Regions from separate parts of the Streptomyces sp. 840.1 genome, predicted to be linked through region 1. Evidence: riboswitches for the same ligand, from Rfam matches in the RefSeq annotation. Region 1 holds a riboswitch; each other region holds the start of a gene.
The links. A riboswitch is a leader RNA that binds a small molecule or an ion and turns the genes downstream of it on or off. The one in region 1 is predicted to bind cobalamin.
Positions count from the first base shown of each region.

Region 2: linked by a shared signal. The riboswitch ahead of EDD93_RS34540 (CbtB-domain containing protein) and the one ahead of EDD93_RS22305 (cobalamin biosynthesis protein) in region 1 are both predicted to bind cobalamin.
Region 3: linked by a shared signal. The riboswitch ahead of EDD93_RS24200 ((2Fe-2S) ferredoxin domain-containing protein) and the one ahead of EDD93_RS22305 (cobalamin biosynthesis protein) in region 1 are both predicted to bind cobalamin.

Region 1 is NZ_RJUU01000001.1:4,878,297-4,885,869, reverse strand. Features, by position in the region: gene EDD93_RS22320 (class II aldolase/adducin family protein) at 1-84, opposite strand, end outside; gene EDD93_RS22315 (inorganic phosphate transporter) at 321-1,607, shown strand; gene EDD93_RS22310 (hypothetical protein) at 1,620-1,853, shown strand; cobalamin riboswitch at 2,039-2,172, shown strand; gene EDD93_RS22305 (cobalamin biosynthesis protein) at 2,317-3,330, shown strand; gene EDD93_RS22300 (cobyric acid synthase) at 3,327-4,976, shown strand; gene EDD93_RS22295 (putative cobaltochelatase) at 4,973-7,012, shown strand; gene cobO (cob(I)yrinic acid a,c-diamide adenosyltransferase) at 7,012-7,573, shown strand, end outside.
Region 2 is NZ_RJUU01000003.1:462,650-470,222, forward strand. Features, by position in the region: gene EDD93_RS34500 (NAD(P)/FAD-dependent oxidoreductase) at 1-998, opposite strand, end outside; gene EDD93_RS34505 (SRPBCC family protein) at 1,116-1,574, opposite strand; partial or broken gene EDD93_RS40575 (plasmid stabilization protein) at 1,873-1,959, opposite strand; gene EDD93_RS34515 (DUF2945 domain-containing protein) at 2,005-2,229, opposite strand; gene EDD93_RS34520 (pirin family protein) at 2,656-3,621, opposite strand; gene EDD93_RS34525 (tetratricopeptide repeat protein) at 3,764-4,120, shown strand; gene EDD93_RS34530 (GNAT family N-acetyltransferase) at 4,233-4,739, shown strand; gene EDD93_RS34535 (CbtA family protein) at 4,827-5,600, opposite strand; gene EDD93_RS34540 (CbtB-domain containing protein) at 5,630-5,845, opposite strand; adenosylcobalamin (AdoCbl) riboswitch at 5,848-5,997, opposite strand; gene EDD93_RS34545 (histidine phosphatase family protein) at 6,109-6,693, shown strand; gene EDD93_RS34550 (family 16 glycosylhydrolase) at 6,889-7,573, shown strand, end outside.
Region 3 is NZ_RJUU01000001.1:5,276,546-5,284,118, forward strand. Features, by position in the region: gene EDD93_RS24185 (hypothetical protein) at 1-1,564, shown strand, start outside; gene EDD93_RS24190 (pPIWI_RE module domain-containing protein) at 1,597-4,365, shown strand; gene EDD93_RS24195 (deoxynucleoside kinase) at 4,880-5,545, shown strand; cobalamin riboswitch at 5,655-5,777, shown strand; gene EDD93_RS24200 ((2Fe-2S) ferredoxin domain-containing protein) at 5,839-6,231, shown strand; gene EDD93_RS24205 ((2Fe-2S)-binding protein) at 6,228-6,923, shown strand; gene EDD93_RS24210 (ABC transporter ATP-binding protein) at 7,104-7,573, opposite strand, start outside.

The DNA.
Region 1 (7,573 bases):
CCGGGCGTCCCCGGCCCGTCCGGTGCCTGCGGTGTGTTCTGCGCCCACGGCCTGTTCGACCGGACCCTGCCGCCCATCGCTCATACGAAGATCCTTTCCACTGATGAGCGGTCCATGTTTCTGCCCCGTTTCCGGAGGCCTGCCGGACCCGGATTCCGGGCCCACACCGGCCGGCGCCCGCCCCGCCCTGTCGGAGCACGGCCAAACGGGGCATCGTCACTCCGATTGGAGTCACCGCGACGCCCCGTTCAGTTCATCTTCCGTTCACTCAGGTTGCCTACGTTCCACGTGCCACTGACGTCGAACGATTGCCTGGGTAAATGGAACACATCACGCTGCTGCTCGCGATTGTGATCGTGACAGCTCTAGTGTTCGATTTCACGAACGGTTTCCACGACACCGCCAACGCGATGGCGACCACCATCTCGACCGGCGCACTCAAACCCAAGACAGCGGTGGCGATGTCCGCCGTTCTCAACCTGGTCGGCGCGTTCCTGTCGGTGGAGGTCGCCAAGACGATCTCCGGCGGGATCATCAACGAGAACGGCCTCAGAACCGAGGTCATCTTCGCGGCGCTCGTCGGCGCCATCCTGTGGAATCTGCTGACCTGGCTGGTCGGACTGCCGTCCAGCTCCTCGCACGCCCTCTTCGGCGGTCTGATCGGCGCCGCGGTGATGTCCGCGGGCTGGTCCTCGGTCGACGGCGGCACCGTCGTCACCAAGGTGCTGCTCCCCGCGGTCGCCGCCCCGTTCGTCGCCGGTCTGGCCGCACTGCTGGCCACCAGGCTGACGTACCGGATCGGCGGGAAGATCCGTAACGACGCCCAGGAGAAGGCGACCGCCAAGGGCTACCGGGCCGGGCAGATCGCCTCCGCCGGGCTGGTCTCGCTCGCCCACGGCACCAATGACGCGCAGAAGACCATGGGCATCATCACGCTGGCCCTGGTCACCGGCGGAGTGCTCTCCCCCGGTGCGAACCCGCCGGTCTGGGTCATCGTCAGCGCCGGTCTGGCCATCGCGCTCGGCACCTACCTGGGCGGCTGGCGCATCATCCGCACCATGGGCAGCGGCCTCACCGAGCTCAAGCCGCCGCAGGGCTTCGCCGCCCAGACCAGTGCGGCCACGGTCATCCTGGCCTCCTCGCACCTCGGCTTCTCCCTCTCCACCACCCAGTCCTGCTCGGGGGCGGTGATGGGCGCCGGCCTCGGCCGGCGGGGCGGTGTGGTCCGCTGGTCCACCGCCACCCGGATGTTCGTCGCCTGGGGTCTGACACTGCCCGCCGCCGGCCTGGTCGGCGCGGGGGCGGAGTTCCTCACCAAGCAGGGCACCTGGGGCGTCGTGCTCGTCGCCGTGCTGCTGGTCGCGGGCTCCGGAGCGATCTGGGTCCTGTCCCGCCGCAAGCCGGTCGGCCAGGACGACGTCGCGCCCGGCGGCCAGGACGGCGTCTCGGCCGGCGGGCACGCCGAACCCGCCGGGATCGTCACCACCGCCATCGCGGCCGTCAGCCCGCCGCCCACCGCGGCCCAGGCCCAGCAGGACCTCAAGACCACCATCCCGGCCCCGGCCGGACCCGTAGCCGCCGACCCGGCACGACCTGCCACGGTGTAAGGAAGATCCTCCATGAACATCGACTGGGCAGCCCTCGGCACCGTCTTCGGCGTCTCTCTCGTCGCCACCGTCGCCCTGGTGGGCCTCTTCACCCTGGGCATCGTCGGCCTCTCCCGGCAGCCCGGACCGGCCGCGCCGGGCGGGCAGGCCGGCGGGTCCCTGATGCTGGCCCGCGCGGGCGCGTACGCCTGCTTCGGGCTGTGCGCGGCGGCGGTGGCCTACGGCATCTACCTGATCGTCGCCTGAACCGCAGTCCATGACCCACCGCACCTGAACCACCGCACCTGAACCATCCGCCGCATCGGGCCGGCCGCACCTCGCGTGCGGCCGGCCCGATGTGGGTCTCAGCACACTGCACCGCCGCAGGTCAACGGTAGGTTGACTGGCGTTCGCGGAGCGTGGTGGACTGCCGGAGCCATTACGGCGACAGCAGAGGAAGCCGGTGCGAATCCGGCGCGGTCCCGCCACTGTCACCGGGGAGCAGTCCCCCACCACCGGAAGTCACGGTCCACGCCGAGTGGACTGGAAGACCGGGGGAACTGCGGATCCGGGAGCCAGGAGACTCTGGTCGCCGATCACGTCGAACCAGGGCGCGGACCCTGAGTGAGGACATATCGCCATGCCCGGCCGCCGTGCGTCCGTATCCGTGTCTCCCCCGCCGCCAACTGCCCCCACCAAGGGCGTCCGAGGCGCGACGGCCGGCTGATCCGTGCGTGCCGATCGCATCTTCGCGTACGGCGCCACGGCCGGTCTGATCGGTGACCTGCTGCTCGGTGACCCCCGCCGGGGGCATCCGGTCGCCGCCTTCGGGCGGGCCGCGGCAGGCGTCGAACGCCGTCTGTGGCGCGACCACCGCGGGTGGGGCGCGCTGCACACCCTGGTCTGCGCCGGAGGCGCCGCCGGCGGCGCGGCACTGGCCGCCCGTGCGCTGCGCCGCCGTCCCGCCGCGTCCGTGGCCCTGACCGCCGCCGCCACCTGGGCCGTCGTCGGCGGTACGTCGCTGGGGCGCGAGGCCCGGTCCATCGGCGGCGCGCTGGCCGCCGGCGACCTCGAACTGGCCCGCGAGCGGCTGCCCCACCTGTGCGGCCGCGATCCGCAGTCCCTGGACGGACCGCAGATCGCCCGCGCCGTGGTGGAGTCCGTCGCCGAGAACACCTCCGACGCCGTGGTCGGCGCCCTGGTGTGGGGCGCGCTGGGCGGGGTCCCCGGGCTCGTCGGCTTCCGGGCCGCCAACACCCTGGACGCGATGGTCGGGCACAGGTCGCCCCGCCACCTGCGTTACGGCTGGGCCTCGGCCCGCCTCGACGACCTCGTGGGCTGGCCCGGCGCCCGGCTGACCGCGCTGCTCGCGGTCGCCGCCGGGGGGCGGCCCCGGGGTGCGCTGCGGGCCTGGCGGGCGGATGCCCACCGGCATCCGAGCCCCAACGCGGGCCCCGTGGAGGCCTCGTTCGCGGGCGCGCTGGGCGTACGGCTCGGCGGCACCCTCGCCTACGGCGGCCGGGTCGAGCACCGCCCCGTACTCAACGGCGCTGCCGGCCGGGCGGTGGGGACGAAGGACATCGAACGCGCCGTACGGCTCTCGCGCCGGATCGGCGTGCTGGCCCTCGGTGTGAGCGTGGCGGCCCGGCTGGGCGCGGGCGCCGCGGCACGGCGGATCACCTCGACGCGCGGTCCGGGCACGCCTGCCCCGAGTGCGCGCACCTCAGGACGGAGACCGACATGAGCGGCGGACTGCTGGTCGCCGGGACCACATCGGACGCGGGCAAGAGCGTCGTCACGGCGGGCATCTGCCGCTGGCTGGTGCGCCAGGGGGTGAAGGTCGCGCCGTTCAAGGCGCAGAACATGTCCCTCAACTCCTTCGTCACCCGCGAGGGCGCCGAGATCGGCCGGGCCCAGGCCATGCAGGCCCAGGCCGCCCGGGTGGAGCCGACCGCGCTGATGAACCCGGTACTGCTCAAGCCGGGCAGCGACCGCTCCAGCCAGGTCGTCCTGATGGGGCGCGCGGTCGGTGAGATGAGCGCCCGCGGCTACCACGGCGGCAGGCAGGAGCAGTTGCTGTCCACCGTCGTGGACTGCCTGGAGCAGCTCCGGTCCACATATGACGCGGTGATCTGCGAGGGGGCGGGCAGTCCGGCCGAGATCAACCTGCGGCGCACCGACATCGTGAACATGGGCATCGCACGGGCGGCCCGCTTCCCGGTGGTGGTCGTCGGGGACATCGACCGGGGCGGGGTCTTCGCCTCGTTCTTCGGTACGACGGCGCTGCTGGCCGCCGAGGACCAGGAACTGATCGCCGGTTACCTGGTCAACAAGTTCCGGGGTGACGTGTCACTGCTGGAGCCTGGCCTGGACATGCTGCTCGGTCTCACCGGGCGGCCGACGTACGGGGTACTGCCGTTCGCCCACGGCCTCGGCATCGACGAGGAGGACGGGCTGCGGGTCTCGCTGCGCGGCACCGTGCGCGAGTCCGTCGTCGCGCCTCCGCACGGCGAGGACGTCCTGCGCGTCGCCGTGTGCGCGGTGCCCCTGATGTCGAACTTCACCGACGTCGACGCGCTGGCCGCCGAACCCGGCGTCGTCGTGCGGTTCGTGGACCGGCCCGAGGAGCTGTCCGACGCCGATCTCGTCATCGTGCCCGGCACCCGGGGCACGGTGAAGGCGCTGGCCTGGCTGCGCGAGCGCGGCCTTGCCGACGCGCTGCTGCGGCGCGCCGCCGAGGGCCGCCCGGTCCTCGGCATCTGCGGCGGCTACCAGATCCTCGGCGAGCACATCGAGGACGAGGTGGAGTCGCGCGCCGGGCAGGTCGACGCGCTCGGCCTGCTCCCCGTACGCGTGCGGTTCGAACGCGAGAAGACCCTCGCCCGGCCGGTCGGCGAGGCGCTCGGCGCCCCCGTCGAGGGGTACGAGATCCACCACGGCGTCGCGGACGTGCGGGGCGGCGAGCCGTTCCTCACCGACGCGCGGGGCCGACGCCTGGACGGCTGCCGGTCCGGCGCGGTGTGGGGCACGCACTGGCACGGCTCGCTGGAGAGCGACGCGTTCCGCCGCCGCTTCCTGACCGAGGTCGCGCGGGCCGCGGGGCGCCGCTTCGTCCCCGCCCCCGGCACCTGCTTCGCCGCACTGCGCGAGGAGCAGCTCGACCGCCTCGGTGACCTCATCGAGGAACACGCCGACACCGACGCGCTGTGGCGGCTCATCGAGTCGGGCGCACCCGCCGGACTCCCCTTCGTCCCGCCGGGAGCGCCCCCGGCCCCCGGGAGCCCGGACGTGACGGGGCCCCGCACACCGGTCCCCGCCCCGCAGCCGCCACCGGGGCCCGGACGCCCGTCGCAACCGCTGGAATCCGCCGCCACCAAGGAGGCCCTGTGAGTACGCCGTACCCCTTCACCGCCATCGTCGGGCAGGACGATCTCCGGCTCGGCCTGCTGCTCAACGCCGTCTCGCCGGCCGTCGGCGGGGTGCTGGTGCGGGGCGAGAAGGGCACCGCCAAGTCCACCGCCGTGCGCGCGCTGGCCGCGCTGATGCCGGAGGTGGCCGTCGTCCCGGGGTGCCGTTTCTCCTGCGACCCGGCATCGCCCGACCCGGCGTGTCCCGACGGCCCGCACGAGCCGGCGCCCGGCGTGTCGCGGGCGGCGCGGACGGTCGAGCTGCCCGTCGGCGCGTCCGAGGACCGGCTCGTCGGCGCCCTGGACATCGAACGGGCGCTGGCCGAGGGCGTGAAGGCCTTCGAGCCGGGGCTCCTCGCGGACGCCCACCGCGGCATCCTGTACGTGGACGAGGTCAACCTCCTCCACGACCACCTGGTCGACCTGCTGCTGGACGCGGCCGCCATGGGCGCCTCGTACGTGGAGCGCGAAGGCGTCTCCGTACGGCATGCCGCGCGCTTCCTGCTCGTCGGGACGATGAACCCGGAGGAGGGCGAGCTCAGGCCGCAGCTCCTGGACCGGTTCGGGCTGACCGTCGAGGTCGCCGCCTCGCGTGAGACCGACCTGCGGGTCGAGGTGGTGCGCCGGCGGCTCGCCTACGACGACGACCCGGCCGCCTTCGCCGCCCGGTGGGCCGAGGAGGAGGGGACGCTGCGGGACCGGATCACGGCCGCGCGGGCACTGCTGCCGCAAGTGCGGCTCGGTGACGGGGCGTTGCGGCAGATCGCGGCCACCTGCGCGGCCTTCGAGGTCGACGGGATGCGGGCCGACATCGTCATGGCCAGGACCGCCACGGCACTGGCCGCCTGGGCGGGGCGCACCGACGTCCAGGCCGAGGACGTACGGCAGGCCGCGCTGCTCGCGCTCCCCCACAGGCGCCGGCGCAATCCGTTCGACGCGCCGGGGCTCGACGAGGACAAGCTCGACGACACGCTGGAGCAGAACCGCGGCGAGGACGAGGATCCGGACCCGGACGGCCCCGGTGGCGGCGCCCCGCCCCCGCAGGGCGACGGACCCGACGCACCGCCGCAGCCCGAGGGCGGCGCCGACGACACGCCCGAGGGGGCGGGGCCCGAGCAGTCCGTGCCCGAACAGGGCAAGGAGCGGGAGCCGGGACAGGGGCAGCCCGCCGGGGGCGGCGAGCAGCAGCCCGTGCGGGCCGGCGAGCCGTTCCGGACGAAGATGCTGAGCGTGCCCGGCCTGGGCGAGGGCGCGGCGGGGCGGCGCTCCCGGGCGCGTACCGAACACGGGCGTACCACCGGCGCACGGCGTCCGCAGGGCGCGCTCACCAAGCTGCACCTGGCCGCCACCGTGCAGGCCGCCGCCCCGCACCAGCGGGCGCGGGGCCGTTCGGGGCCGGGCCTGGTGGTGCGGCGGGACGATCTGCGGCAGGCCACCCGGGAGGGGCGCGAGGGCAATCTCGTGCTGTTCGTGGTGGACGCGTCGGGCTCGATGGCGGCCCGGCAGCGCATGACTGCGGTGAAGGGCGCGGTCCTCTCCCTGCTGATGGACGCCTACCAGCGGCGGGACAAGGTCGGGCTGATCACCTTCCGGGGCAAGGAGGCGGCCGTGGTGCTGCCGCCGACCTCCTCGGTGGACGCGGCCGCCGCACGGCTGGAGACGCTGCCCACCGGTGGCCGCACCCCGGTGGCCGCCGGGCTGCTGAAGGCCCATGACGTGCTGCGGGTGGAGCGGCTGCGCGATCCGTCGCGTCGGCCGCTGCTGGTCGTGGTGACCGACGGGCGCGCGACCGGCGGGCCGGAGCCGGTGGCCCTGGCCGCGCGGGCGGCCCGGCTGCACGAGGCTGAGGGCATCGCGTCCGTGGTCGTGGACTGCGAGGCGGGGCCGGTGCGGCTCGGCCTCGCGGCGGGTCTCGCGGCCGAGCTGGGCGGCACCGCCGTCACGCTCGACGAGCTGCGGGCCGACTCGATCGCCGGGCTGGTCAAGGACGTTCAGGGTGACAACAGGAGGGCCGCATAGTGCCGCAGGGACAGCCGGTAAGTGTGCCGGACGACGGACTCACCACCCGGCAGCGCCGCAACCGGCCGCTGCTGATGGTGCACACCGGCATCGGCAAGGGGAAGTCGACGGCGGCCTTCGGGCTGGCGCTGCGCGCCTGGAATCAGGGGTGGCCGGTCGGCGTCTTCCAGTTCGTGAAGTCCGCGAAGTGGAAGGTCGGTGAGGAGAACGCGCTGAAGGTGCTCGGCGCGAGCGGCGAGGGCGGGCCCGTCGTCTGGCACAAGATGGGCGAGGGCTGGTCCTGGGTCCAGCGCGACCAGCAGCTGGACAACGAGGCGGCGGCCCGCGAGGGCTGGGAGCAGGTCAAGCGCGACCTCGCCGCCGAGACGCACCGGCTCTACGTGCTCGACGAGTTCGCCTACCCGATGCACTGGGGCTGGGTCGACACCGACGAGGTGGTCCAGGTGCTGCGCGAGCGGCCCGGCTCGCAGCACGTCGTGATCACCGGGCGCAATGCGCCCGCCGCGCTGCTGGACGCGGCGGACCTGGTGACCGACATGTCGAAGGTCAAGCACCCGATGG
Region 2 (7,573 bases), on a different contig from region 1:
GCCTCCGGGGCGCTCCAGGGGAGCGGCCGGTTCAGGGCCCAGTCGACCTTGAACGTGCCGAAGTCCCACTGGAACCGCTTCAGGTCGTCGAAGACCCGCGGCGGCAGGTGCTCCGCCGCGACGAGATCCAGGTAGAGGGAGGGCGCCGACACATCGGCGAGGACCGCCTTGCGGGCCGGGACCGCGGAGCCGTCCGCCGTCCGCACCCCCACCGCGCGGCCGCGCCGTACGACGACTTCGCTCACCCGCCGGCCGCAGTGCACGCTGACGCCTCGGCCCCGCAGGCGCCGTACCAGAGCGGCCGTCAGCGCCCCGGATCCGCCCACGGGCACGGGGAAACCGTAGGCCTGCCCCAGCATGGCCATGAGCCAGCCGAATCCGCCGCTGCCGGCGGCCTCCGGGGCCATATCCGCGTGGAGCGCGCAGCCGGCCAGCAGCAGGCGGCCGCCCTCACCGGAGAACTCCTCCTCGCCCAGACGGCGCACGGGCAGAATCATGCTGCGCGCCAGCCGCAGTCCCCCGGCCGCACGCAGCCGGCCTGCCAGCGTGACCATGCCGCGTACCGGCGGAAAGGGCGTGAAGAGGGTGCTCAGAATATCCTCGCCGACCCGGTCCCAGAGATCGCAGAGGTCGCTCCACGCCCTGCCGTCCCCCGGGGCGGCCCGGTCGAGCCCGTCGGCCGTCACCCGCCGGTCGCGGTCGAGGATCGCGCAGGAGCCGTCGAGCAGCGGGTGGGCCAGCACGTGAGGTGCGTGGGACCAGCGAAGGCCCTCCTTGGCGAGGTCGAGTCCGTTCAGCACCGGCGAAGCCGCCGCCAGCGGATAGAACGAGCTGAACAAGTCGTTCACGAACTCGGGATGCACACCGCGGTCGCTGCGCACCGCCCCTCCTGGGGTTTCCTGCGCTTCGAACACCTCGACCGTCCAGCCCGCGTCCGCGAGCAGATTGGCCGCCACCAGGCCATTGGGACCGGCTCCGATCACCACCGCGTCGGCCATGCGTCGTCCCCTTCGTCATGTCCGTCGGCGCGCGGATCGTGTCGTCCGTCCCGCGTCGCGTCGTGGCCGTGTCGTCAGTTGGAACTCACGGTTTTCCCAGGTCACCGTTTTCCCAGGTCACCCCGTGCGGACGCCGTGGGCGTCGGCCTCGGCGTCGACCACCTTGGCGAGCCGCTCCAGCATCGCGCGGTGGCGGAGCTGGAGCACGGCGTCGAACACGGCGTTGTGCAGAACGCCACCGAGCCCCCGCAACGGATGCTCATCGAGGATGACCAGTGTTCCCTCGCCCCACGGGCGGATGTCGAAGGCGATCCTCGCGGTCCCCATGGGCCCACTGAACACCTCGAGTTCGAGAGCACCCGGCCGCTCGAGCCGCCGTACGGTAGTGCGCCCTTCGAACTCCTTCGGCCCCAGGCGCAGGGTGTAGGCGATAGAAGATCCCAGACTCGGCCAATTCCCCTCAGCGGGACGCGAGTCCGATGTTCCTACCACCCATTCCGCGTACTGCTCGGGCTGTTCCAGCACGGCCCACAGGGCCGAGGGCGGGTGGTTGATGAGCTGATGGCGGACAGCCATGAACGCCTCCACGCACGCAAATGGATGAGTGGCAAGGGCTGAATCGGACACTTATCACTCTAGTTGCCATTGGATGTACCAACATGTCGGCGATGAGTCTTCATCGGTCTCGCCGTCCCTCCGGGGCCGGCGCCCCGTGGGCCGGCATTCGCTCGGAGCGGGCGCCGGCTGGCCGTCGGTCGGGGGCGAGCCGGCCTGGGGCCATAACTCACGTCATGTGTTCCCTCGGTCACGGGAACGAGACCGGGTTCGACTGATATATCCCCTGAGCGGCCCCGCCCCAGGCGTAACCAGCCCTTCAACGGCCGACGGCCTTGAGCAGCTCCTCCTTGTTCATCGTGGAGCGGCCCCCGATGTTCTTCTTCTCGGCCTCTTCGTACCGCTGGCCCTTCGGGCGGCCCCGGACCCCGCCGGCCCGCGCTGCCGCCGCTTACGACCCGTCGTTCTTCCGGCGCAGCGACTCGGGCTTGTGCACGGCCGTCCTGCCCGTCTTGTCGCTCTCGACCTCGTACTGGGGATCGTCCTTCGACGCAGCCACGGTTCGGCCGGCGGCCTTGGTGCGCCGGTCAACCTTCCTCGTGACAGAGCCCTCGACCGTCTTCCCGTGGCTCTTCCATTCGACGTCGTCCCCTGCGGAGAGCTTCTTCTTGGTCATGGAAGGCGTCCCTCTCTCAAGGATCGTGGTTCCGCGGCCCGCCAGGCGATTCACTGACGTCGGGGCGGTAGACCAGGGCAGCATGAGTGGGCGAGATGGCTGACACCGAATACCTGGAGTACGCGCGGTGAGTGGCAGCAGCGAGTAGCCCTGTTCCATGACCGGGTCAGGCACCTCTCACCGGACATCGTGACACCGCGGGAGACGGGGCGCACCCCCACTGCACAACGGGCCCGTCAGCTGCCGGACGACGAGTTCCACAGGGCCGAGCAACAGGAGCGGGAGCCGGAGAGCGCTGGTCGGGCAGGGCAGGCACCGCCCTAGGAATCGACCTACCGGAGGCGCAACTGCGCCCCTCCGCCGTACTGGCGGGGGGCCGCAGCCGGCGCACACGACTAAGACCGTCGGAGAACACATCCCTCCAGGTCAGCGCACCCGTCCCCGCGGTTTCAGCGCCACCGGCGGCAGTGCGGGAGCAGACAGCCGGTCGCCGTCGTAGCCGTGCACCTCACCGAAGCGGGAGCCCTCCGCCCACGCCTGCCGGGCCTCCTCGATCTCCTCGTGGGAACGCCCCACGAAGTTCCACCACATGACGATCTCCTCCTCGAAGGGCTCACCGCCCACGAGCATCAGACCGGCGTCGGACTCCGCGCGCAGCGGGAGTTCGGTGCGGCCGCAGCCGAGGTAGAGCATCGAACCCGGCAGGACGGGTACGCCGTCGACCTCCGCCTCGCCGGACATCGACAGCACCGCGTACTCGAAGTCGGGGTCGAGCGGGAGGCGGGCCTCGGCGCCCCGGCGCAGCGCCAGGTCGGCGCCGACGATCGGGGTGTACGCGGTGCCGGGCGAGAGCGCACCGTCGAGTTCGCCGAGGATCACCGTGGCGGTGAGGCCGGGGGCCGTGACCGTCGGCAGGTCCGTGTGGTGCTGGAAGTGCGGCTCGGCGTCGCGGTGGGCGTCGGGGAGCGCGACCCAGAGCTGTGCGCCGTGCAGCAGAGCGGCGTGCGGCCTGGGGCTCTCCTCGGAGTGGCTGATCGCCCGGCCCGAGGTCATCAGGCCGAGTTCGTACGGGCGGATCGTCGCCAGGCTGCCGAGGCTGTCGCGGTGCAGGACCTCGCCCTCGTGCAGCCAGCTGACGGTCTGCAGGCCCATGTGGGGGTGGGGCGGCACCTGCATCCCGGGCTCGTCGGTGATGTCGTCGGGGCCGTAGTGGTCCACGAAGGCCCAGGCACCGACCATGCGGCGGCCGAGGTTGGGCAGCAGTCTGCGCACCTCGGTGGACTCCCCGAGCTTCACCCGACGCGGGGTGAGGAGTTCGCGTACGGGTTCGGCGACGACGAAGCCGCGCCCTCCGCAGACGGAGGGAACTGCCTGGCGATCGAGATTGCTCATGGCGCTCAACCTATTCCCGTACGGGCCCGGTCCGACGGCACCCACGCCGAATATTTAGTGGAATGTTAAACCACCTTGGAGTGTTGTGACCATCGACGCAGCCGGGACGGGCCCGGCGGCGAGCCTCGACCGAGGAGGACGAATGAGCGACACCTACTACGAGTTCGGTACCGCAGCCGAGCGGTGGGAGCGCGCGCAGTTCTTCTTCGAATCGAAGGAGTACCTGGTGGCGGCCCGGATCCTGGGCGGGCTGGTCGAGGAGGTGCCGGAGCAGGTCGCGCCGCGCCTGCTGCTGGCGAGGGCCTACTACCACTCGGCGCGGCTCGGCCGGGCCGAGACGGAACTGCGGGCGGTACTGGAGCTCGACCCCGTGGAGCACTACGCCCGGCTGATGCTCGGCCGCACGCTGGAGCGCCAGGGGCGGCAGACCGAGGCGGCGACACACCTGCGGGTGGCGGCCGCGCTGGCCGGGGACTTCACCCCGGCGGGCGGCGCGTGACCGCAGGTCGACCGGGGGTGCCTGCGGCGGGTGGGACATGCGGTACGGGCGGGCGTTCACCGGGAGATATCCGGGTGCGGCCCGCCCGCACCGCGTGATAGTCCACTGCGTCATGACCGTTATCGATACCCCGCGCCTCCTGCTCCGCGCGATGAGCGCATCCGACGTCGAGCACGTGGTGGAGGGCCGGCCACCGGAAGGCGTCCGGTGGGCGGCCGGATACCCCTCCCAGGGCGAGCGGGCGGCGGCCACGCGCGTCCTGCGCGCCATTGCCGAGACCGGGGATCCGGCTCCGTTCGGCTCGTACGAGATACGGCTCGGCAAGGACGGGCCGGTGATCGGCGGGCTCGGGTTCCACGGGGTTCCCGACGAGGCCGGGCACGTCACGATCGGCTACGGGCTCGTGCCCTCGGTCCAGGGCATGGGGTACGCCTCCGAGGCGCTCCGCGCGCTGCTGCGGTTCGCCCGCGGCCTGGGCGTCGTCTGCGTGCACGGGGACACCGACCTCGACAACGTCGCGTCCCAGCGCGTCATGACGGCCGCAGGCATGCGCCTGGTGCGTGAGGACTCCCTGCTGAAGCACTACCGCGTGGACTGGGACGGTCCCGCCGGGCGGTGACGCGAGCCGGCCCGTGACGCGGCGGAACCCGCGAGGACTCACCTCGCGGGTTCCGGCGCTGCACGGGCCCGACGGCGCGTGGGCGGGTCAGCCCGCCGCGGCCGCGGCGCGTTCCGCTGTTGTGCCGCCTGCACGGGCAGGCTGCGCCCTCGGCACCAGCAGCCGTTCGGTGAGGTAGCCGAAGAGCAGCCCGAAAGTGGTCCACAGCGTGACCTGGACCGCGAGCGTGGCCAGCCTGAACTGCCACAGCAGGGTGGCCGGGAAGCCCTTTCCGACCTCGTTGAACGAGGGCAGGAAGACGTACGCGAGACCGATGAGCAGGACGTATCCGGCCCCTGCGGCGATCGTCGCGTTCCAGGCGCCCAGGCGGGGTGCCAGCCGCCTGCCGAGGATGACGGCGGCGACGGCCAGCAGCACGCTGAGGGCGACCATCAGGAAGAACAGTGCCGTGCGTCTGCCGATGGTGTCGGGGTTGCCGACGGCCGGCGGATTCGCCGGGTACTTCAGGAACGGCACGACGTACACGGCCAGCAGGGCCGCGCCCGCGATCAGCGCCGCGGTGGCGCGCGGACCGAAGCGGCCCATCCGGCCGAGCGCGTAACAGAAGACGAGTGCGGCGATGCCGCCGATGGCCACGCCGAAGACGACTACGCCGGTGGCGAGGCCCGCGGTGGACTGCATGGTGCGGCTGACGAGTTCCTCGCCGCCACCGTGGTCGTGGCTGTGCGCCTCCTCCAGGGCGATGGCGGCGTCCACCCGGGACTCGCCGAGGAAGTAGGCGACGGCCAGCGCGAGCGCGCCCGCGACGAGGCCGGCCAGCATGCCGCGGACCAGCAGAGCTCTGACAGATATGGAGTTCATGAGGGATTCCCCTGGATCAGCCCGGTGGGTCAGTGGCAGGGGAAACCGAGCAGGTGACGGCCGTCGTGGACCCACTCGTGCACGCCCGCGCCCGAGATGACGGAGGTGGCGCCCTGCTCGGCGCCGACGAAGTAGAGCAGGATCAGCATGAGGATGCCGAAGAAGACCGCCCAAGGGGCGATGGCCTTCAGTGAGATGGGAGTGATGGCGGGTGCGCCGGTGGCGGGGGCAGCAGTCTGTGCCATGGCAGAACCTCCTGTGGGAACACGCGTCCCGATCGTGGTGCCTGAGACGAAGGTGCTGGGTCTGACTTCCCCGCACAGGTACGGGTTCACAGTGGCGCGACCGTGCCGGATTCTCACCGGACTTCCGTCACACCCTCGTCGTGTGGTCGCGACCATACCGCCTGGGCGTGGGCGCCGCCATGGTGCGGTCCGGGCGTCCGGGAAGCCCTGATGCCATGGTGTGGTCGGGCAAGTGGCCACCGTTCAGGGAGTTGAGGGCAGCAATGACGGTACGGGTGATGTTGATCTCACCGGCGATGAACGCGGCGCTGCGCGAGGCCCGGTTCGCCGGTGACGCGCCGCTCGACGACTCCGGACTCCGGCAGGCGCGGGCCGCCGCACCCGCCGTGCCATCGGCGGCCAGGCGCATGCGCGGCCCGTCCATGCGCTGCACCGCGACCGCGGACGCACTGGGGCTCCGGTCCGAACCCGAACCCGCCCTGCGGGACTGGGAGATGGGCCGCTGGTCCGGCGCCCGGCTGGCCGAGGTGAGCACGGCCGAGCCGGACGGGGTGGCCGCCTGGCTGAGCGACCCGGCCGCCGCGCCGCACGGGGGTGAGTCCCTGCTGGAACTGTGCACGCGGGTGGGCTCGTGGCTCGACTCCCCGCACGGAAGCGACGACGGGCGGGTGCTGGCGGTGGCCGAGCCCGCCGTGATCCGCGCCGCGACGGTCCACGCACTGGACCTCCCGCCGCAGGCCTTCTGGCGGCTGGACGTCGCCCCGTTGACCGTCACGGAGCTCAGCGGCAGGTCGGGGCGGTGGAACCTGCGCTGCGGCCGGCCGCTCCCGGCGGAACCGGAGAGCTGACGAACGCGCCGACGGGGCGGCGGCCCGGTGCGTGCAAGAACTGTGGTCTGCCAAGAGCCTTGACACGCTCTTGGTTCACTTCTTAAATCACGAAGTGAACTAAGGCCTCAACTCCCCCACGTGGCCGCCATGCCCCCACTTGTCATATGCATGGTGAGTCACATTTCCTCCGTCCCGTACGGAAAGGAAATTCACATGAGCTCCCCCCACCTGACCAGGCGCCTCCTGGTCTCCGCACTCTCGGTACTCGCCCTCGTCTCCGCCACCTCCGGCCTCGCCTCCGGCGCCCCCATGCCGTCTCCGGCCTCGAAGGGATCCGTCACCACGCAGGCGTCCACCGCCGCCGCGACGTTCACCGACGACTTCGACGGAGCCGCAGGTTCCGCCGTTGACGGCGGTAAGTGGCAGATCGAGACCGGTGACAACGTCAACAACCACGAGCGGCAGTACTACACGGCCGGGAACAGCAACGCGGCGCTGGACGGCCAGGGCCATCTGGTCATCACCGCGCGCAAGGAGAACCCGAACAACTACCAGTGCTGGTACGGCACCTGTGAGTACACCTCGGCGCGGCTCAACACCTCGGGCAAGTTCACCCAGACCTACGGCCACGTCGAGGCCCGGATGAAGATCCCGCGCGGCCAGGGCATGTGGCCCGCCTTCTGGATGCTCGGCGACGACATCGGACAGGTCGGCTGGCCCAACTCCGGCGAGATCGACATCATGGAGAACGTCGGCTTCGAACCCAACACCGTCCACGGCACCCTGCACGGCCCCGGCTACTCCGGCTCCGCTGGCATCGGCGCCGGCTACAGCCTCCCCGGCGGCCAGGCCTTCGCCGACGACTTCCACACCTTCGCCATCGACTGGGCCCCCGACT
Region 3 (7,573 bases), 400 kb from region 1:
GCAGCGGAAGTACCAAGAGGCGTACGCCGAGTGGCGGCGCGAGGAGGAACAGGAGGGGAAGCGCGGACACCGCAGGAAGCCCAAGCCTCCGCCCCAGACTCCCGAGGAGTGGCGGAAGCAACTCGCGGAGCGCTTCGAGTTCACACTGTTGCTCAGCGCCCTCGAACCGCGGCTCGCCATGATCAACGCCATGTGGCCCCGCGTCGAGGCTGCCCTCAGCCTGGGCTTCAACACGATGTACCGCCGGCCGCTCGACTACGGTCCGATGGTGCCCGAGGCCCCGATGGGCAATGTGCTCGGCTTCCAGTTCCGGGTCCCGGGTGAGGATAAGGGCGGAGTCCGCAGTGGCGAACTGACCTTCTTCCGGTGCAGCGGCGTCGGACGTGAGCTGCTGCGCACCATCCCCTATCTCACCTCCGTCGACGGCAGGCCCGGTGCCCACTTGCTGCTCATGTCGGGCAGCAGCTGGGCGGGCGCGTCCAGCCGCTACCACGTCTGCGTCCCGGTCGGTGTGGTCATCGAACCGCCGGCCGAGGTGACCGAACGCATCGCCGACGGGAGCTCCATGCGCTTCGAGTTCATCGACGACGGCGACGAGAAACTGCGCATGTCGGGAACCCATCCGGACGACCGCCCGGAGAAGTTGCGCCGTATCGCGTGCCATCTGGGTGAGGGCGGAGACGAGTACGAGGTCACTGAAGGTGGTCCGCTCCAGCAGGAGTTGCTCTCTCTTCCTCCAGGGCGCGACCAGATCCTTCTGCTGGTCGGCAGCTATGCCGAGGCACGTGTGGTGGCCGACACACTGCACAACCTCAACGTTCGCTGGCACAGCAAGGTGCTGTGCCTGGTGTCGGACGACGAGGAGATCACCGCGGAGGACGAGGCGCCGTCCGCCTACCACGCCCGATCACTGCGCCGGGGCGACGTCGAGCACCTGAAGGACCTCGAAGCGGACATCCTGGTGGCGCCCCTGCTCGCGCTGGAACGCGGCCACAACATCCTCAACGAGGACGACGAGGCGGCCATCGGCACGGTCTACTTCCTGGCACGCCCCCATCCGCACCCAGAGGACCTCCACCTGGCCGTCAACGCCGTCAACGACTGGGTCGTCCGCGCCGTCACCGGCGGTGACTTCGCCACCCTGGTACGGGGACAACCCACCGTCGAGGAAGGAGCGGAGGAGTTCCACCGCCTCGCCCGTTCGTACTGGTACCAGGTACTCGCCCGTTCGATGGCGTGGAGCCGTCTCGACGATGATGTACGGAAACAGGTCACCTGGGACATGCTGGTCCTGTTGTGGCAGGTGATCGGGCGACTGGTACGCGGTGGCGTACCGGCCCGGGTGGTCTTCGTCGACGCCGCCTTCGCCCCCAACCGCGGCGCCGTACCGGCGCGGCCCGACACCCCCGAATCCAGTCTGCTGCACAGCGTCCTCGCCGTCCTGGACCCGTACTTCGACGGCGGCACGAAGACCGCGGAGGAGCAGTTCATCGTCCGCGCCCTGTACGCGCCACTGCGCAGCATGCTCACCCGCCTGCTCGCCACCGTACCCGCCCACCCGTAAGCGCCGAACCCCCTGTCCCAGGAGGTAATTCCGTGTACCACCACATTCGCGTCACGGCCTATGAACCTGACCCGCTCCACGGACCCTGGCGGGAGGAGATGAAAGTGCTGCGGCTCGGCGAGGACCTGCACGCCGAGCTCACCGGGATGCATGCCGAGGCGGGCAAGAACTCCGTCCACCCCCACCGGCTCCCCGTGCGCAGGTTCAACTCCCTGCTCCAGGCGATGGCGCCAGGCGTCATCGCGACCGGCCGCAACGCCGGGACGGATGGCCGTCTGCCGTGGCTCTACGCGCGGGAAGCCGTCCCGCCGGACGTGCTGGCCCCGGTGGTAGGAGCTTGGGCGGCGGGCATGCACCGGGAGGACGACGACTCGGAGGGCGCCGATTTCGAGGAGAGGCTCCGCTCTGGTGACCCGACCGAGACGGTACGTCTGCCCCACTGGGAGACAGAATCGGTCGACCTCGCCGAGAGCGTGCTCTCGGCGGGCGGAACCGCCGAACCCGCCGCGCGACTCTACAGCCTGCTGCCCGAGTGGATCGCCTTCCGGCTGGCCGCCCGGACGTTCCGCACGGGCGGCACCACACTCCACTTCCGCGTTGAGAGCTCGGGTGACGGCGCGCGGCTTGTCTCCTGGCCGCCTCAGCGATACGAGCGCCGACGGCAGACCTGGTACTACTCGGCCTGCCTCGCCATCACCGTCCACACCGTGCCGTTCGCTCCGCGGTTCCGCGTCCATGTGTCCACCCAGGTACGCCGGTGGGCCACCCGACTGGACGCACGCCCCCACCAGCTCGGCGGTACGACCGTCCTGCTCGACGCTCCACTGCCGTGGCCGGAAGGGCCGGACCGGGGCCACCGGCTGATGGTGAACACACTGGGCTACGACCGGCGGTCGAAGGAACTGGCATGGCGCCGGCACAGTCCCGCACCGCTTGTGCCCGAGCTGGACATCGTGCGCAACTATCCCCGGCCCGAAGCGCTCTTCTCCGACCCTGAACGCTGGATCAACGGTTCCGGGGACGTGGCCGCCGGCATCGTCTACCACCCGTCGATCGGCCCGCACGAGGTCGGACCCGGGCTGATGCCACAGGAGCGGGCGGATCTGGACGCCTGGGTCGAGGAAGGGCTGCGTCCCCTGCTGACCCGGGTCCCCGACCTCACGCGCGTCTCCCGGAGCAACACACCCTCCCTGCTGCCCCGTTCCGGCGCCGGACGCGTCCCGGGCGTCCGCGACGCCCAGCTAGCTCTGCAGCGGCGGGCGGCGCTGACACGCGCACTGAACGGCCGCCCCCTGGAGATCGACGTCTTCTGGCAGTCCCCGGAAACCCGTGCGGCGCTGCTCGCCGAGCTGCCCAAGCTCATTGGTCTTCCCGCCGGGCAACAAGTGCCGTCGGCCGACGGGGAGACCTGGCAGTGGCAGTGCGAGGGGGTCGATATCCGCGTCCGGGCCCGGCCCGCGGGACTCTTGGCCGACGCACTGCCGACCACCCGAGCCCGCGGGCGCCTCAGGGCCGTCCGGTTGGCCGAGGCCATTGAAGTGCGCTGCGGGCTCGTGGCGGACCGGGGGCGCCCGCTTCTCGGCGGGGCCGGAGTCGTGATCACGGAGATCGCCGGCAAGGAGCGCTTCGCTGCCGTCCCGGACTCCGACCCCAAGCACGCGCTGCGCATCGCCTGGGCACGGCAGGGACGGCTGACCCAGTTCGTGAACTCGCCCGACGACACCGACAGCGCTCTGGAACACCGGGCCCGGTGGACCTGGCTGGACGCCTTCCGGCAGCTGGGCGCGATCAGCCCGCCCGCCCACCGGGTGGGAGCCGGCATTCCGGGCGACCTTCAGTACGCGGCGCTCTGGCTCGTACGCCACACCAGGAAGGGGCCCACGCGATGCCCCGTCCACCGGCTGGTGGCGGTGCGGGTGCGCCTCGGGGACGGACCGGGCGTCATCGAGGGGTGGGACGCAGAACGAGCCGAATGGGTGCCGTATCCGAAGCTGTTGCTGCTGCTCTCCCAGGCACGGGAACCGGCGGCGAGTGGCGGGAAGGAGACCGGCACGGGGAAGCTCGTCGAGGACTCGGCAGCCCCGGGAGGATCCCGGCCCGCTGCCCGCCCGGGCGTGGAGCAGGACAGGCAGCGGGAGACCGAGCGGCAGATCCGGGCACTGCTCTTCCAGCTCCGCGACCGCCCGACGCTGCTGCTGGCGGACGCCGGTAATCTGCGCCAGTGCTGGCCTGGCCTGCGCAACGGTGCACTGGACCGCGACACGCTCGGCTTCGGGGCCGAACCCGCCCAGCGGCACACGCTCTACGGCCACGACCTGCGGGTGCTGCTCGTACGGGACGCTAACGCCCGGGGTGAGGTGGCGGAGTGGTACGCCCACGATACCGAGGACGGGGTCGGCTTCGCCGAGGGTGTGTGGGGGACGGCGGATACGGAGGGCCGTGTCTTCGCGAGTACGGCCTCGAAGCCGCACACGGTGGTGAAACTGCCGAAGGGGCTCATGAAGCTGGTGCCCACGGCACAGGGCCGGACAGCGCCCGGGAAGACCGCGTGGAACCCCGGGCAACTGGAGATCACCGTGCTCGGCTGTCTGTCGGAGAAGGCGCTGACGGATTCGGGGCGTGCGGGTGACCCGCCCGACTGGCCGGCGGAGTGGGCGACGCTCACGCACCAGCTGCGCTACCACGACGATTATCCACCGCTCGCCCGGCCTCTCCCGCTGCACTGGGCGCGTCTCGCCGGTGAGTACGTACTTCCGGTGGCTGGAACGAAGTCAGCGGGGAGTACGTCATCCGCTTCCTGAGCGAGGTGCCGCCTGCATGGGGTGTCCCAAACGATCGACGCTGATAAGGATCAATGCTTCCCTCGTGTGAGCATCGAAGCCTGAACCTGACCACGGGGACGGCATCTGGTGCACTCCTTGCTGGGATCACTGGGCGTCCGCCGTGACGCTCGTTTGACGCTCCCAGCGCATGGTGGCCCCAAGACGGAGACGAGACGGACCTGACCTGGGGTTTTCTCTGAGTTCACCCGGGTGACGTGCTTCCGATGACGCACCATGTGGAGTGCGTGGCGATTCTGGAGCCGGTGAAGAAGGAGGACTCACCTGCCGTTTCGCTTGTGCGCGCCAGGTACGGTGTCCGCGTTGCGGGCGATATCCAGACACTGAAGCGGTGCTCGCGAGGCTCGTTCCGATGGCGTGCCAGGGGCCTCTTCCCGCCGTCCCCTGTCGGGCAGCGAGCATCGACGGGGCCGGCATCACGCTCCGCACCCTGTGCACTCCCTCCGGCATGGGCAGCTCCCGGAAAGATTGAGGTATGGCAGTGATCTGCGTCGGCGGCATGATCGGGATCGGCAAGACGAGTGTCGCCGAACTGATCGCCAAGGAACTTGGGAGCAAGGTCTTCTACGAGAGCGTGGAGGACAATCCGATCCTGCCGCTCTTCTACACGGCCGGCCCCGAAGAGATAGAGGCGAGGCGGTACCCCTTCCTCCTCCAGCTCTACTTCCTGCAGACGCGTTTCGCCGCGATCAAGGACGCGTACAAGCAGGACGACAACGTTCTCGACCGCTCCATCTACGAGGACTGGTACTTCGCCAAGGTCAACCACGACCTCGGCAGGATCAGTTCCCTGGAGATGCGGGTGTACGAGGGGCTGCTCGCGGAGATGATGCGCGAGATCGACGGCCTGCCCTACCGCAAGGCACCCGATCTCATGGTGTACCTGCGGGCGGACTTCGAGACGGTTCTGCACCGCATCGGGCTGCGGGGACGCGACTTCGAACAGGACCGGAGTCTCGTCGGGTACTACCGGACGCTGTGGTCGGGGTACGACGACTGGGTGCGCGAGCACTACCGCGCCAGTGACGTCCTCGTGGTCGACATGAACGACACCGACGTGGTCAACAGTCCCGAGGACGCGGAGCGCGTGGTCCGGGAAGTCACAGACGCCCTGGCACTGGCGAGGTCACGGCGCGCCTGATGCCGCCCGGTGGCCGGACACGACGGTGTCCCGGTACGCCGTCCGGCCGGGCTCCCGTCGCCGTGGGGCGGGTGACATGATGGGCGGCGGACATGGGCGACGGCGGCCCGAGGAAACCGGTGGGAATCCGGTGCGGTACCGCCACTGTGATCGGCGAGCGGATCCCGACGCGCCACTGCCCCGCGAGGGCGGGAAGGCCGGGACGAGCACGGACCCGAGAGCCAGGAGACTCACGCTGTCGCCTCCTCGAATGACCCCGGGGCGGAACTCCCCGGCTAGAGGGAGGATGCGGCATGCCTGAGCGGCCCGCCGACAAGAACGCGCCGACGCCGGACCGGGCGGTCCCCTGCCGGGTGGTGGTGTGCCGCGACTGCTGCTGCGGCACGGCCAAGGTGCGGGGCGATCACGCCGCGCAGACCGCGCGGTTGCGGGAGATCGCCCCGGTGCGGACATCCGAGTGCCTGGACCTCTGCGAGCAGGCCAACGTCATCGTCGTACAGCCCTCGGCCGTCGGACGGGCGGCAGGGGCCCGGCCGGTCTGGCTCGGCCTGGTCAACGACCCCGATGCCACCGAGGACATAGCGGACTGGGTGCGGGCCGGCGGGCCGGGTGTCGCGGACCGTCCCGGGATCCTCGACCTCTATCTGATCGACCCGCCGCGCCGCGTCGGGACGGCGATCTCATGACCAACGGTTGGGGCGCGGCGGACGCGGTACCGGCCCACGAGGTCGTCGGGGCGCTGCGCGACGTGGCGCGGATGGGCGGATTCTTCGACCTGGACACGGCCCAGGGGCCCGGGTCCGGTGAAGGAGGGCTCACCGGGGAAGGGTTCGCCGCGCGGGCCAGGACTGTCAATGAACGCTACGACACCGCCGAGGCCCGCGTCGGAGTCTCCATCGCCCATCTCGGGCTCGCGGCACGCCTGTGGTCACCGGTTCTCGCCTGCGCGCTGTTGCACGGGATCGTGCCGGAGACGGCCACCGTGGAGTGGGCCGGTGACAGTCCGACGCTGCGGCTGGCCGAGCCCCGGGGCAGCCGTGCTCCGCAGTCGACGTCGTCGCTCGCCGATGCCGTCCGCGCTCAGGCGGACGGCGTCCTGGAGGGTGTCGAGCGGGGTCTTCCGGTGAAGGTGGCTCCCCGCCTGCTCGCGGGCAACTCGGCTTCCGCGCTGGTCGGTTCGGCGGCGCAGCTGCTGAGGTCCCGGCCCGGCCTGCGGGCACCGCTGACCGGGCTGACGAGGGAACTCCTCCAGACGGGGCGGCTGCTGGGCACGGGTGAGGTCACCGGCCCCGAGCTGACGTTCCGGCGGCGGAGCTGCTGTCTGTACTACCGGGCCCTGAACGGCTCGAAGTGCGGTGACTGCTGCCTGGCCCGGTGACCGGAGCGGAGCGGAGCGGAGCAGGCCGTCGGGGCCCGGCCCGCCCGTTTCCGAACGCGTCCGGGATCTGCTCACCGCGACGCAGGCAGCCCGCGTCGCGGTGAGTCCGGCGTCCCGGATCCGCCGCCGCAGGCCGGCTCGTACCCCGGTACCGGCGTCCAGCTGACCGAGGGCGCCCGGTCACCGGTTCGCGTCGGGCACAGGTGCGTCCGCCGGCAGGAACGTCACCTGGGGACGGCCCGTGCGAGGATGCACCGCGACCTCGGCGGTCACCTCGTAGACCTCCGCGAGCAGGCGCGGAGTGAGTACCTCGTGCGGCGCTCCGGAAGCGACGACACCGCCGTCGCACAGAACGAACAGGCGATCGCAGTAGTACGCGGCCAGGTTGAGGTCGTGCAGGGCGACGAGGACCGTCGCGGGCAGTCTGCGCAGTACGGTCAGGATCTCCAACTGGTGCCGGATGTCCAGGTGGTTGGTCGGTTCGTCCAGGACGAGCAGCGACGGCTCCTGGGCCAGAGCACGGGCGATCAGAACCCGTTGGCGCTCGCCGCCGGAGAGCCGGTCGAAGGCGCGGTCGGCCAGGGGGACGGCGTCGACCGAGGTGAGTGCCGCCTCGATCAGCGCGGCGTCCTGCGTCGTGTCGCCCGACA